DNA from 2 places in the Roseococcus sp. GW821-FHT12F05 genome. Region 2 is predicted to be linked to the other one. Evidence: riboswitches for the same ligand, from Rfam matches in the RefSeq annotation. Region 2 holds a riboswitch; the other holds the start of a gene.
The links. Region 2 has a riboswitch for cobalamin ahead of AC1ROY_RS22485 (hypothetical protein). Riboswitches for the same ligand answer to the same signal wherever they lie in the genome.
Positions count from the first base shown of each region.

Region 1: linked by a shared signal. The riboswitch ahead of AC1ROY_RS32545 (DUF1289 domain-containing protein) and the one ahead of AC1ROY_RS22485 (hypothetical protein) in region 2 are both predicted to bind cobalamin.

Region 1 covers NZ_JBXAQB010000023.1:40,401-45,201, reverse strand. The annotation lists gene metE (5-methyltetrahydropteroyltriglutamate--homocysteine S-methyltransferase) at 1-2,070, opposite strand, end outside; gene AC1ROY_RS32545 (DUF1289 domain-containing protein) at 2,092-2,298, opposite strand; cobalamin riboswitch at 2,426-2,647, opposite strand; gene AC1ROY_RS32540 (dihydroorotase) at 2,739-4,055, shown strand; gene AC1ROY_RS32535 (group III truncated hemoglobin) at 4,052-4,507, shown strand; gene AC1ROY_RS32530 (5-formyltetrahydrofolate cyclo-ligase) at 4,500-4,801, shown strand, end outside.
Region 2 covers NZ_JBXAQB010000010.1:158,632-163,432, reverse strand. The annotation lists gene cobS (adenosylcobinamide-GDP ribazoletransferase) at 1-109, shown strand, start outside; gene AC1ROY_RS22495 (histidine phosphatase family protein) at 106-666, shown strand; gene AC1ROY_RS22490 (DUF1636 family protein) at 644-1,042, opposite strand; cobalamin riboswitch at 1,093-1,333, shown strand; gene AC1ROY_RS22485 (hypothetical protein) at 1,389-2,168, shown strand; gene AC1ROY_RS22480 (TonB-dependent receptor) at 2,168-4,357, shown strand; gene AC1ROY_RS22475 (ABC transporter substrate-binding protein) at 4,359-4,801, shown strand, end outside.

The sequences.
Region 1 (4,801 bases), on a different contig from region 2:
AAAGGCCTCGAGCAATTCCATCCGGCTGCGCGAGGTCTCGATCGAGATCACGTCCGCATCCATGTCGGCGATGCTGGCCATGATGTCGTTGAACTCCGAGTAGCACATGTGGGTGTGGATCTGCGTGTCCTCCGCCACCCCGCTCGCCGAGATGCGGAAGCAGGCGGCGGCATCGCGCAGGTAGGCGTCCCACTGGTCGCGCCGCAGCGGCAGGCCCTCGCGGAAGGCCGGCTCGTCGATCTGGATGATGGCGATGCCGGCCGTCTCCAGATCCACCACCTCGTCGCGGATGGCATAGGCGAGCTGGCGGCGGATGGTCGGCGCCGGGACGTCGTCGCGGATGAAGGCCCATTGCATCATCGTGACCGGCCCCGTGAGCATGCCCTTCACCGGCCGCTCCGTGAGCGCCTGCGCGCGCCGCGCCCAGTCCACCGTCATGGGCTTCGGCCGCGCGACGTCGCCGTAGATCACCGGCGGCTTCACGCAGCGCGAGCCGTAGCTCTGCACCCAGCCGTTCTTCGTCACCGCGAAGCCGGTGAGGAAATCGGCGAAGTGCTCGACCATGTCGTTGCGCTCGAACTCGCCATGGACGAGGACGTCGATACCAATCTCCTCCTGCCAGCGCACCGCCTCCTCCATGCGGGCCTCGAGGAAGGCGTCGTACTCGGCCTCCGGCAGGGTGCCGCGCTTGCGGGCGACTCGCGCGGCGCGGATGTCCTGCGTCTGCGGAAAGCTGCCGATGGTGGTGGTCGGATAGTCCGGAAGGTTCAGCCGTGCGCGCTGGGCGAGGCGGCGCTCTGCGAAGGGCAGGCGCCGCGCATCCTCCGGCGTTCCCGCCGCGAGGCGCCGGGCCACCGCCTTGTCGTGCAGCCGCGGCGAGGCGCGGCGGGCGGCCTGGCGGACGTCACTGGCGTCCAGCGCCTCGGCGATGGCGCCGCGGCCCTCGACGAGGCCGCGCGCGAGCAGCGCCACCTCCTCCAGCTTCTGCTTCGCGAAGCCCATCCAGCCCTTGAGCTCGGCATCGAGGCCGGTCTCGCCGGCGAGGTCGATCGGGCTGTGCAGCAGCGAGCAGGAGGGCGCCACCTGCAGCAGCTCGAAGCGCCGCGAGGCGGCCGCCGAGCGCAGCTTCAGGAAGGCGCGCGAGAGGTCCGTCGCCCAGACGTTGCGGCCGTCCACGACGCCGAGGGACAGCACCATCCGCGCCGGCGCGTGGCGCAGGGCCACGTCCAGCATCTGCGGCGCACGCACGAGGTCGAGATGGACGCCGGCGACGGGCAGGTTCAGCGCCGTCTCCAGGTTCTCCCTGAGATCGCCGAAATAGGCGGCGAGCAGGATCGAGAGGCCCGGCGCGGCCAAGGCCAGCGCGGCATAGGTCGTGCCGAAGGCGGCGCGGGCCTGCGGCGCGAGGTCGAGCACCAGGCAGGGCTCGTCGATCTGCACCTGGGTCGCGCCGGCGGCGGCGAGGCGCTTCAGCGTCTCGGCATAGACAGGCAGCAGGCCGGGGAGCAGGTCGAGCGGATCGCCCGCGCCCTCGGCCATCTTGCCGAGCAGCAGGAAGGAGACCGGACCGAGCAGCACCGGCCGCGTCATGTGGCCGAGCGCCTTGGCCTCCAGGAAGGCCTCGACGGCGGGGAAGCCGGTGGGGGCGAACTCCTGTCCCTTGCCGAAGACGGGCACGAGGTAGTGGTAGTTCGTGTCGAACCACTTGGTCATCTCAAGCGCGGGCGCGCCGTGGCCGCCGCAGCAGGCGTCCTCGTCGCCGCGCCCGCCGCGGGCCAGGGCGAAGCGGGTCGCAAGCGAGACCGCCTCGCCCGGATGCCAGCCATAGCCATGCGGGATGGCGCCCACGGCGCAGGCCGTGTCCAGCACGTGGTCATAGAGGGAAAAATCGTTGCTCGGCGGCATGGCGATGCCGGCCTCGGCCTGCAGCGCCCAGTGGCGGGCGCGCAGCTCGGCGGCGGTGGCGAGCACGGAATCCTCGCCGGTCCTGCCGGACCAATGGGATTCGAGCGCGGTCTTGAGTTCCCGCCGCAAGCCAATGCGGGGGAAGCCCAGGTTGTAGGCGGTCATGGTCGTCTCCTGAAGGGGCGCTCAGGCCCCGGATCTGTCGGGATGAGTCGCCAGCCGGGCCCGAGCCGCACGCAGGATCGCGTGCCGGGCCGCGGCGGAAGCCGTGGGCCAGGCGACGATCTCGTCGAGACGGCGGCCGCAGCCGAGGCAGACCTCCCCATCCAGCTTGCAGATGCGCAGGCAGGGCGAGGTCGGATCGGACTCGGAGGGCCGGGGAACGGCCGGCATGGCGGTCAGGCTTTCTGGGGACAGGCCCGCATTCGCCCACGACAGGGTGTTCGGTTCAGGACATTCAGGGCGCGGCTTTGGCGCATGGTCGGTCTCTCCCTGTCCGGGGGCACCCCGCCCCGGCGGTTGGGTTTCGCGCGTGCCGGCAGGTCTCCTGGCTCACGGGTCGTCACTCGCCCCTCGGCCTTCCCGGGATCGGGATCCCAGTGACCAGCCCTCTTGCGAGGGCGATGAGAGGCCAGCTCGCCGCTGACAGTTGCGGGGGCAGCCGCCGACTTGGCTCGCATCACGAGCCTCACGGCGTTCCCTTTTCACCGGCTCGCGCCGGACCAACACGTCATCAACATATCCTTATGTCTCACCGAGTCAAGCACGTCTTGCGCGCCCCGCCGGACCCGTCAGATTGCGGCCAATTACCGACCTGCGGAGTTCTCCCCCCGATGCCCCATTTCGATCTCATCCTGCGCGGCGGCCAGGCCGTCCTGCCCTGGGGCATCGAGCCGCTGGACATCGGCGTGCGCAGCGGGCGGATCGCCGCCATGGGCGCGCTGGGCAAGGCCGAGGCCGCCCAGGTGATCGACTGCACGCATCTGCACGTGCTGCCCGGCCTGATCGACGCGCATGTCCATCTGCGCGAGCCGGGCGACCCGAAGGTCGAGACCATCGCCACGGGCACGAAGGCCGCGATCCTCGGCGGCCTGACGACGGTCTTCGACATGCCGAACACCGCGCCCTCCATCACCGATTCGGCGCAGCTGGCCTGGAAGCGCGCCTATGTGGCGGAGCATGCGTATTGCGACATGGGCCTCTATGTCGGCGCTTCGAAGAAGAACATCGCCGAGCTCGCCGAGCTGGAGCTGGAGGACAATGTCTGCGCGGTGAAGGTCTTCGCGGGCTCCTCCACGGGCGACCTGCTGATCGAGGACGACGCGACGCTGGAGGCCGTGATGCGCTCCGGCCGCCGGCGCATCTGCTACCACTCCGAGGACGAGTACCGCCTGCAGGAGCGCAAGCCGCTCTTCACCGAGGGCATGCCCCACCGCAACCACATGGTCTGGCGCGACGTGGAATGCGCGATGCTCGGCACGAAGCGCCTCATGGCCCTCGCCCGCAAGACCGGCCGTCCCGCGCACATCCTGCATGTGTCCACGGCCGAGGAGCTCGAATACCTCGGCGATTTCAAGGACATCTGCTCCGTCGAGGTGCTGATGAACCACCTCACCCAGACCGACGAGGCCTATGACCGCCTCGGCGGCTATGCGGTGATGAACCCGCCCATCCGCGAGCAGCGCCACCTCGAGGCCGCCTGGGCCGCCGTGCGCAACGGCACGGTGGACGTGGTGGGCAGCGACCACGCCCCGCATTCCCGCGAGGCCAAAGAGCGCCCCTGGCCCAACACCGCCGCCGGCCTGACGGGCGTGCAGACCATCGTGCCGGTGATGCTCGACCATGTGAGCGCCGGCCGCCTCAGCCTCTCGCGCCTCGTGGACCTGATGTGCGCCGGCCCCGCGCGGATCTACGGCGCGGTGAACAAGGGCCGCCTCTCCGTCGGCTACGACGCCGACTTCACGCTGGTGGATATGAAGAAGTCCCGCGAGATCACCAACGACTGGATCGCCAGCCCCGCCGGCTGGACGCCCTTCGACGGCTATCGCTGCCAGGGCTGGCCAGTCGGCACCATCATCCGTGGGAACGTCGCGATGCGCGACGACGAGGTGCTGGGCGCCCCGATCGGCAAGCCGGTCACCTTCCGGTGAGCACGGCGCGCGACGCCGCCGAGCGACGCGCGCAAATCACCGCCGGGATCGTCGCGCGCACCGGCATCGATGCCGCGATGATCGAGCGTCTCGTGCGCGGCTTCTACACGCGGGTGCGCAGGGACGCGCTGCTCGGCCCCGTCTTCGCCGCCCGCATCGCCGACTGGGAGCCGCATCTTCAGCGCATGTTCGCCTTCTGGTCGTCCGTCGCGCTGATGTCCGGCGAATATCACGGCAGCCCCATGGAGAAGCACCTGCCGCTTCCGGTCGACGCCGAGCATTTCGACCGCTGGCTCGCCCTCTTCGGCGCGACGGCGCGCGAGCTCTGCCCGCCGGCCGCGGCGGAGCACTTCATCGAGCGCGCCCAGCGCATCGCGCAGAGCCTGGAGATGGGCATCGCCGCCGGCCAGGGCGTGCTGCTCGGCCGGGAGGAGCGGTTCCGCCGTGGCTGAGCCGCCGGAATTCCACGACTACGCCTCCCCGGCCTGCTTCCTGCACGAGGTCGACCCCGACTATCTCGGCCATGCGCCTGAGCCCGACGCCCAGCAGCGCCGCGACGTCGCCCGCTGGCGCAAGGCAGAGCGCGAGCGGCTGATCTCGCTGCGCCTGGCCGTCGAGCCCGAGACCCGCCGCCAGGAGACGGAGCGCATCACCGCCGGGCTGGATTCGGCGATCGGCCAGGTCGCCGGCCGCATCGTCAGCGCCTACTGGCCCTTCCGCGGCGAGCCCGACCTGCGCTCCTGGCT
Region 2 (4,801 bases):
CCGCGCGCTGCTGCGCCGGCGGATCGGCGGCAGTACGGGCGATGCCATCGGCGCGGCCGGCTATGTCGGCATCGTGCTCGCGACGCTGGCCTTCGCGATGGAGCGATGAGGCGCGCGCTGCTGCTGCGCCATCCCGAGGTCGCGCCGCACTGGTCCGGCCGCTGCTACGGGCGCAGCGATGCGGGGCTGAGCCGTGCCGGCCGCGAGCATGCGCGGCGACTGGCCGCACACATCCCCGTGCAGGATTTCGGTCGCGTCGTCGCCTCGCCCGCGCGCCGCGCGCGATGGCTCGGCGGCCTGCTGTCGCGCGGCGTGGAGATCGATCCGCGCCTGGCAGAGCGAGATTTCGGCAAGTGGGAGGGCGTCACCTGGCACGTGATCTGGCGCGCGGAGGGCAATGCGATGGATGGCATGCTCGATGCGCCCGGTACCTTCCGCCCCGGCGGCGGCGAGACCACGAACGAGCTCGCCGCCCGCGTTCTGGAGTGGTGGCACGGCCTTCCAGGCGACGCCGCGGTGCTGGTCGTCGCCCATGGCGGCCCGATCGGCGCGCTGGCGGGCTCGCTGCTCGGCCAGGCCCCGCGCGAGTGGCTCGCCCATGTGCCGAGGCCGGGAGAGGGACTCCTGATCGCAGGCGCCGCGATCAGCCCGTGGAAGGCGCCCTGAGCTCGGGCAGCTCCGGCGGCGGCACGCGGCCCAGCAGCAGCGGCCGGATCGGCTTCGGCCGCTGGTCCTTCCCGACGAAGCCGTCCGGCGCTTCCAGCCAATGCCGCGCGAATTCCAGCAGGTCGTCCGTCGAGGCGTCGGGATCCAGCCCGCCGATCAGCCAGCTCCACCGTCCCGGTCCCGCGAGGGACACCCGGCATCGCGCCGCGCAATTGCCGATGCAAGGTGCCGCCACCACGCGCAGCCCCGCCAGTTCCGGGCGCGCGGCGGCCTCGGCCGCGAGCCGCGTCGCGAAGAGCTCGCCCGCCTTCACCGGCCCGCGCTTCTCGCGGTCCGGATGCGTGCAGGGCGCGCAAACATGCAACAGGGCGGACATGGATTCTCCGTTTCGCTCACGACACCTTGCGCGGCCTCCGGAGCCTTGCCTAGCATCGTCGCCGCAACGGTCCCGCGCGAGCGGGTGAAAAGGGAATGCCGTGAGTCCGCCGGAGGAATGCTCCTCCGCCCCGGACAAGTCGGCAGCTGCCCCCGCAACTGTCAGCGGCGAGACGCTGGCCCATCCGCCCCGCAGATCGCGCGGCGGGCCACTGCGGCGAAAGCCGTGGGAAGGCAGGGCCGGCATCGATGACCCGCGAGCCAGGAGACCTGCCGTTGCCGATGCGCCGAAAGGCCGTCGCAACCCACGAGGATCCGGGCGGGGTGCACCGGGGACAGGTGACGCGATGAGTCCTTCCCCGGCGATGCAGGCCGCTTCCCCCCAACCCATCTGGGCCGACCGCGCCGCGCGTTTCTACGCGCAGGGGATGGACCGCTCGGACTACGGCACGCAGGCCTCGGCGGCGCTGCTCGCCGCGCTCGGCCGGCCCGCGAGCCTGCTCGATCTCGGCGCCGGCGCCGGCCATCCCGCGCAGGGCTGGGTCGCGCCGGAGACGCCCTGGTTCGCCGTCGAGCCCAGCCGCTATCTGCGCGCGCGCCTCGGCCGGCTGTCGCGGACGACACATCGGGGCCTGCGCCCGATCGACGCGCTATGGCAGGAGCTGCCGCCGGTCCCGCCGGTCGAGGTGGCGCTGGCCGCCAATACCTCCGGCCCGCAGGAGGCGCCGGAGGAACTGCTCGGCCTGATGCGCTTCTGCGCCGCGCGCGCTGTCGCCTGGATCGTGCCGGCGCAGCGCGGCCCGAAGCGCTGGTGCCTCTCCGGCGCCTTGCCCGCGCATCTGCATCGCGAGGACGAGCGCCCCGCGGTGGCGTCCATTCTCGCCGCCCTCGGCCCGCAGCGTCAGCCCAGCCGCAGCGCGCTCTTCCCCTGGAGCTTTTCCGCCCGCTTCGAGACGCGTGAAGCGGCCTTCGCGCATTGCGCCATGCAGCTTCGCCTCGCGGCCAGGGACGAGCGCCGCGACGCCCTGGCGGAGCATCTGCGCGTCGCGCTGAAGCCCCTGCCGGATGGGGGCTTCGAGCTCTCCGCCCCGAAACTCTCCGCGCTGCTGATCTGGGACCTCGCCTGATGCGCCGCACCCTTCTCGCCACGGCGGCGATCCTCCCGGCGCTCGGCGCGCAGGCCCAGGAGGTCCGCATCCCCATCACCCTGGACGAGATGGTCGTCACCGCCACGGGCCGGCCGGAGCCGCGCTCCAGCCTGGCCGGCACCGTCCAGGTCATCGACCAGGAGACGATCCGGCGCAGCACCGCGCAGAACATGACGGATCTGCTGGCCGAGAACGCGGTCGGCTTCTTCAGCGAATGGACACCCGGCCAGACCAGCATCAACATCCGTGGGGGTGCGACGGACGGCCAGGGCCGCGACTTCCGCTCGCAGGTGCTGATCCTGGTGAACGGCCGCCGCGCGGGCACGTCGAACCTTTCCAAGCTCAGCCCGGCCGAGGTGGAGCGCATCGAGATCATCCGCGGCCCCGCGAGCGTGGTCTATGGCAGCCAGGCAATCGGCGGCGTGATCAACCTGATCATGCGGGATGGCCGCTCCTCGCCCGGCGGCTTCGCCGAGGTGAGCGGCGGGTCCTGGGGCCTCGCCGAGGGCCGGCTGCGCTACGGCATGAATTTTCGGGACGTGAACGTCACGCCGCAGGGCTCGCCCGCCTACAATGTCCGCGCCGGCGACATGTATGCCGGCATCTCCGGCAGCCGTCGCGACAGCTACCGCGCGGGTGGCGACGGGCCGATCCTGCAGGGCACCGAGTGGAGCCGGGCGGGCGGCGCGGCCGTGCTCGGCGTGGAGACCAATATCGGCCGCATCGGCATCGGTGCCCGGACCGACGGCACCTACAACACCGGCTTCCTCGGCTCGGGCTGGAACACGACCAATCGCGAGGACCGCACCAACCACTCGGCGGACCTCACCCTGGAGGGCGCGACGGCGGATGCGCGCTTCCGCTGGAACCTCCAGGCCTATGCTGTCAGGGACATCGACAACCTGCGCTGGCGCTCGCCCATCATGCGCAGCGCGGCCGGCCTGCCCACGATCGGCACGGACCATGACGACAACCGCCGCGTGCTCGACATCCTGGGCACGCGGCTGCAGCCCTCGATGCGGCTCTGGCAGGGGGCGGAGATCCTGGTCGGGCTCGACCTGGAGCGCTCGGTGCTGCGCTCCACGCGCAACCGCGTCCCGCTGCCCGGCGGCCCGACGGGCCAAGTCTCGCCGATGGACAACAACCAGACCGACATGAATGCCGGTCTCTATACGGAGCTGTCGCAGCAGCTCTTCGACGACCGCGTGACCCTGCGGGCCGGCGTGCGGCAGACCTGGGGCAACACGGCCTTCGATCCCACGCCGAACCTGCCGCTGCAGCGCACGGGCAGCGCCGATTACGATGCGACCACCTGGTCCGCCGGCGCCTCCTACCGGCCGATCCCTTCGGTCGCCCTGCGCGCAAACGCCTCGACCGGTTTTCGTGCGCCGACGGCGACGGAACTCGCGGCGGACTTCACCGCGCTGGGCGGCGGCCGCACCTTCGGCAATGCAAACCTCAAGCCCGAGACCAACCTGCAATACGAGGTCGGCGCCGCCTATTTCCGCCCCGGCTTCCGGGCGGATCTCGCGCTCTTCCAGAACACCATCTCGGACCGCATCATCACCCGTGTCCGCCCGCGCGACAGCACCACCAGCGACTATGCCAACAATGCCGGCGACGTGGTGGTGCGCGGCCTGGAGATGCAGCTGCAGACCGATATAGCGCGGCACCTCGGCATCGAGACCTTCCGCTGGCAGGCCAATGTCAACGCCTCCTGGAACTTCGACATGCGCGACGACGGCGCGGCGGCCACGGCCAATACGCGCAATGTCGAGCGCATGTACCGCTACCAGGCGGGGGTCAGCACGACGGTCGGCCAGCCGCGCTGGGACGTGACCTTGCAGGGCATCCTGCGTGGCCCGGTCTATTACAACACGGAGGAGAACCTGCTGATCCCGCAGGCCGAGCCCTTCCGCGACTACGTCCACCGCAAGGGCGCCTTCTGGGTGTTCAACCTGCGCGGCAGCTTCCAGCCGCTGCCCGAGCGCGCGCCGAACGTCCGCGTCTTCGGCGCGATCAACAACATCCTGGACAAGAACTACCACGCGCTGTTCATCGCGACGGCGTCCAACCCCTTCCTCGGCGATTCGCGCTTCGCCCAGGGCGGGCGCGGCAATTCGGCGCCGGGACGCGAGTTCATCGCCGGCGTGCGGTTCACCTTCTGAGATGCGCCGCCGCGCCCTCCTCGCCGCGCCCTTCCTGCTACCGGCGGGACGGGCGCGCGCGGAGGGCTGGCCGCGCGTGATGGAGGACGGGCTGGGCCGGCGCGTGGAGATCGCGGCGCCGCCCCGGCGCATCGTCGGCATCTTCGCTTCCAATGTGGAGATGCTGGCCTCGCTCGGCCTCGTGCCCCGCATCGTGGGGATCGAGGCCTATACGCGCTTCCCGCCGGAGGTCGTGAACCTGCCGAAGGTGGGCGGGAGGCTGGGCTTTTCGGCCGAGGCCATCGCGCGGCTGGAGCCGGACCTCGTGGTGATGACGCCGGCGCGGCAGGCGGCGCATCTGCTGATCGAGCCTCTGTCGCGCCTCGGCATTCCCTGCATCGTGGTGATCCATGGCGACCTGCCGCGCATCTTCTCCAATATCGAGCTGCTGGCCCGCGCCACGGG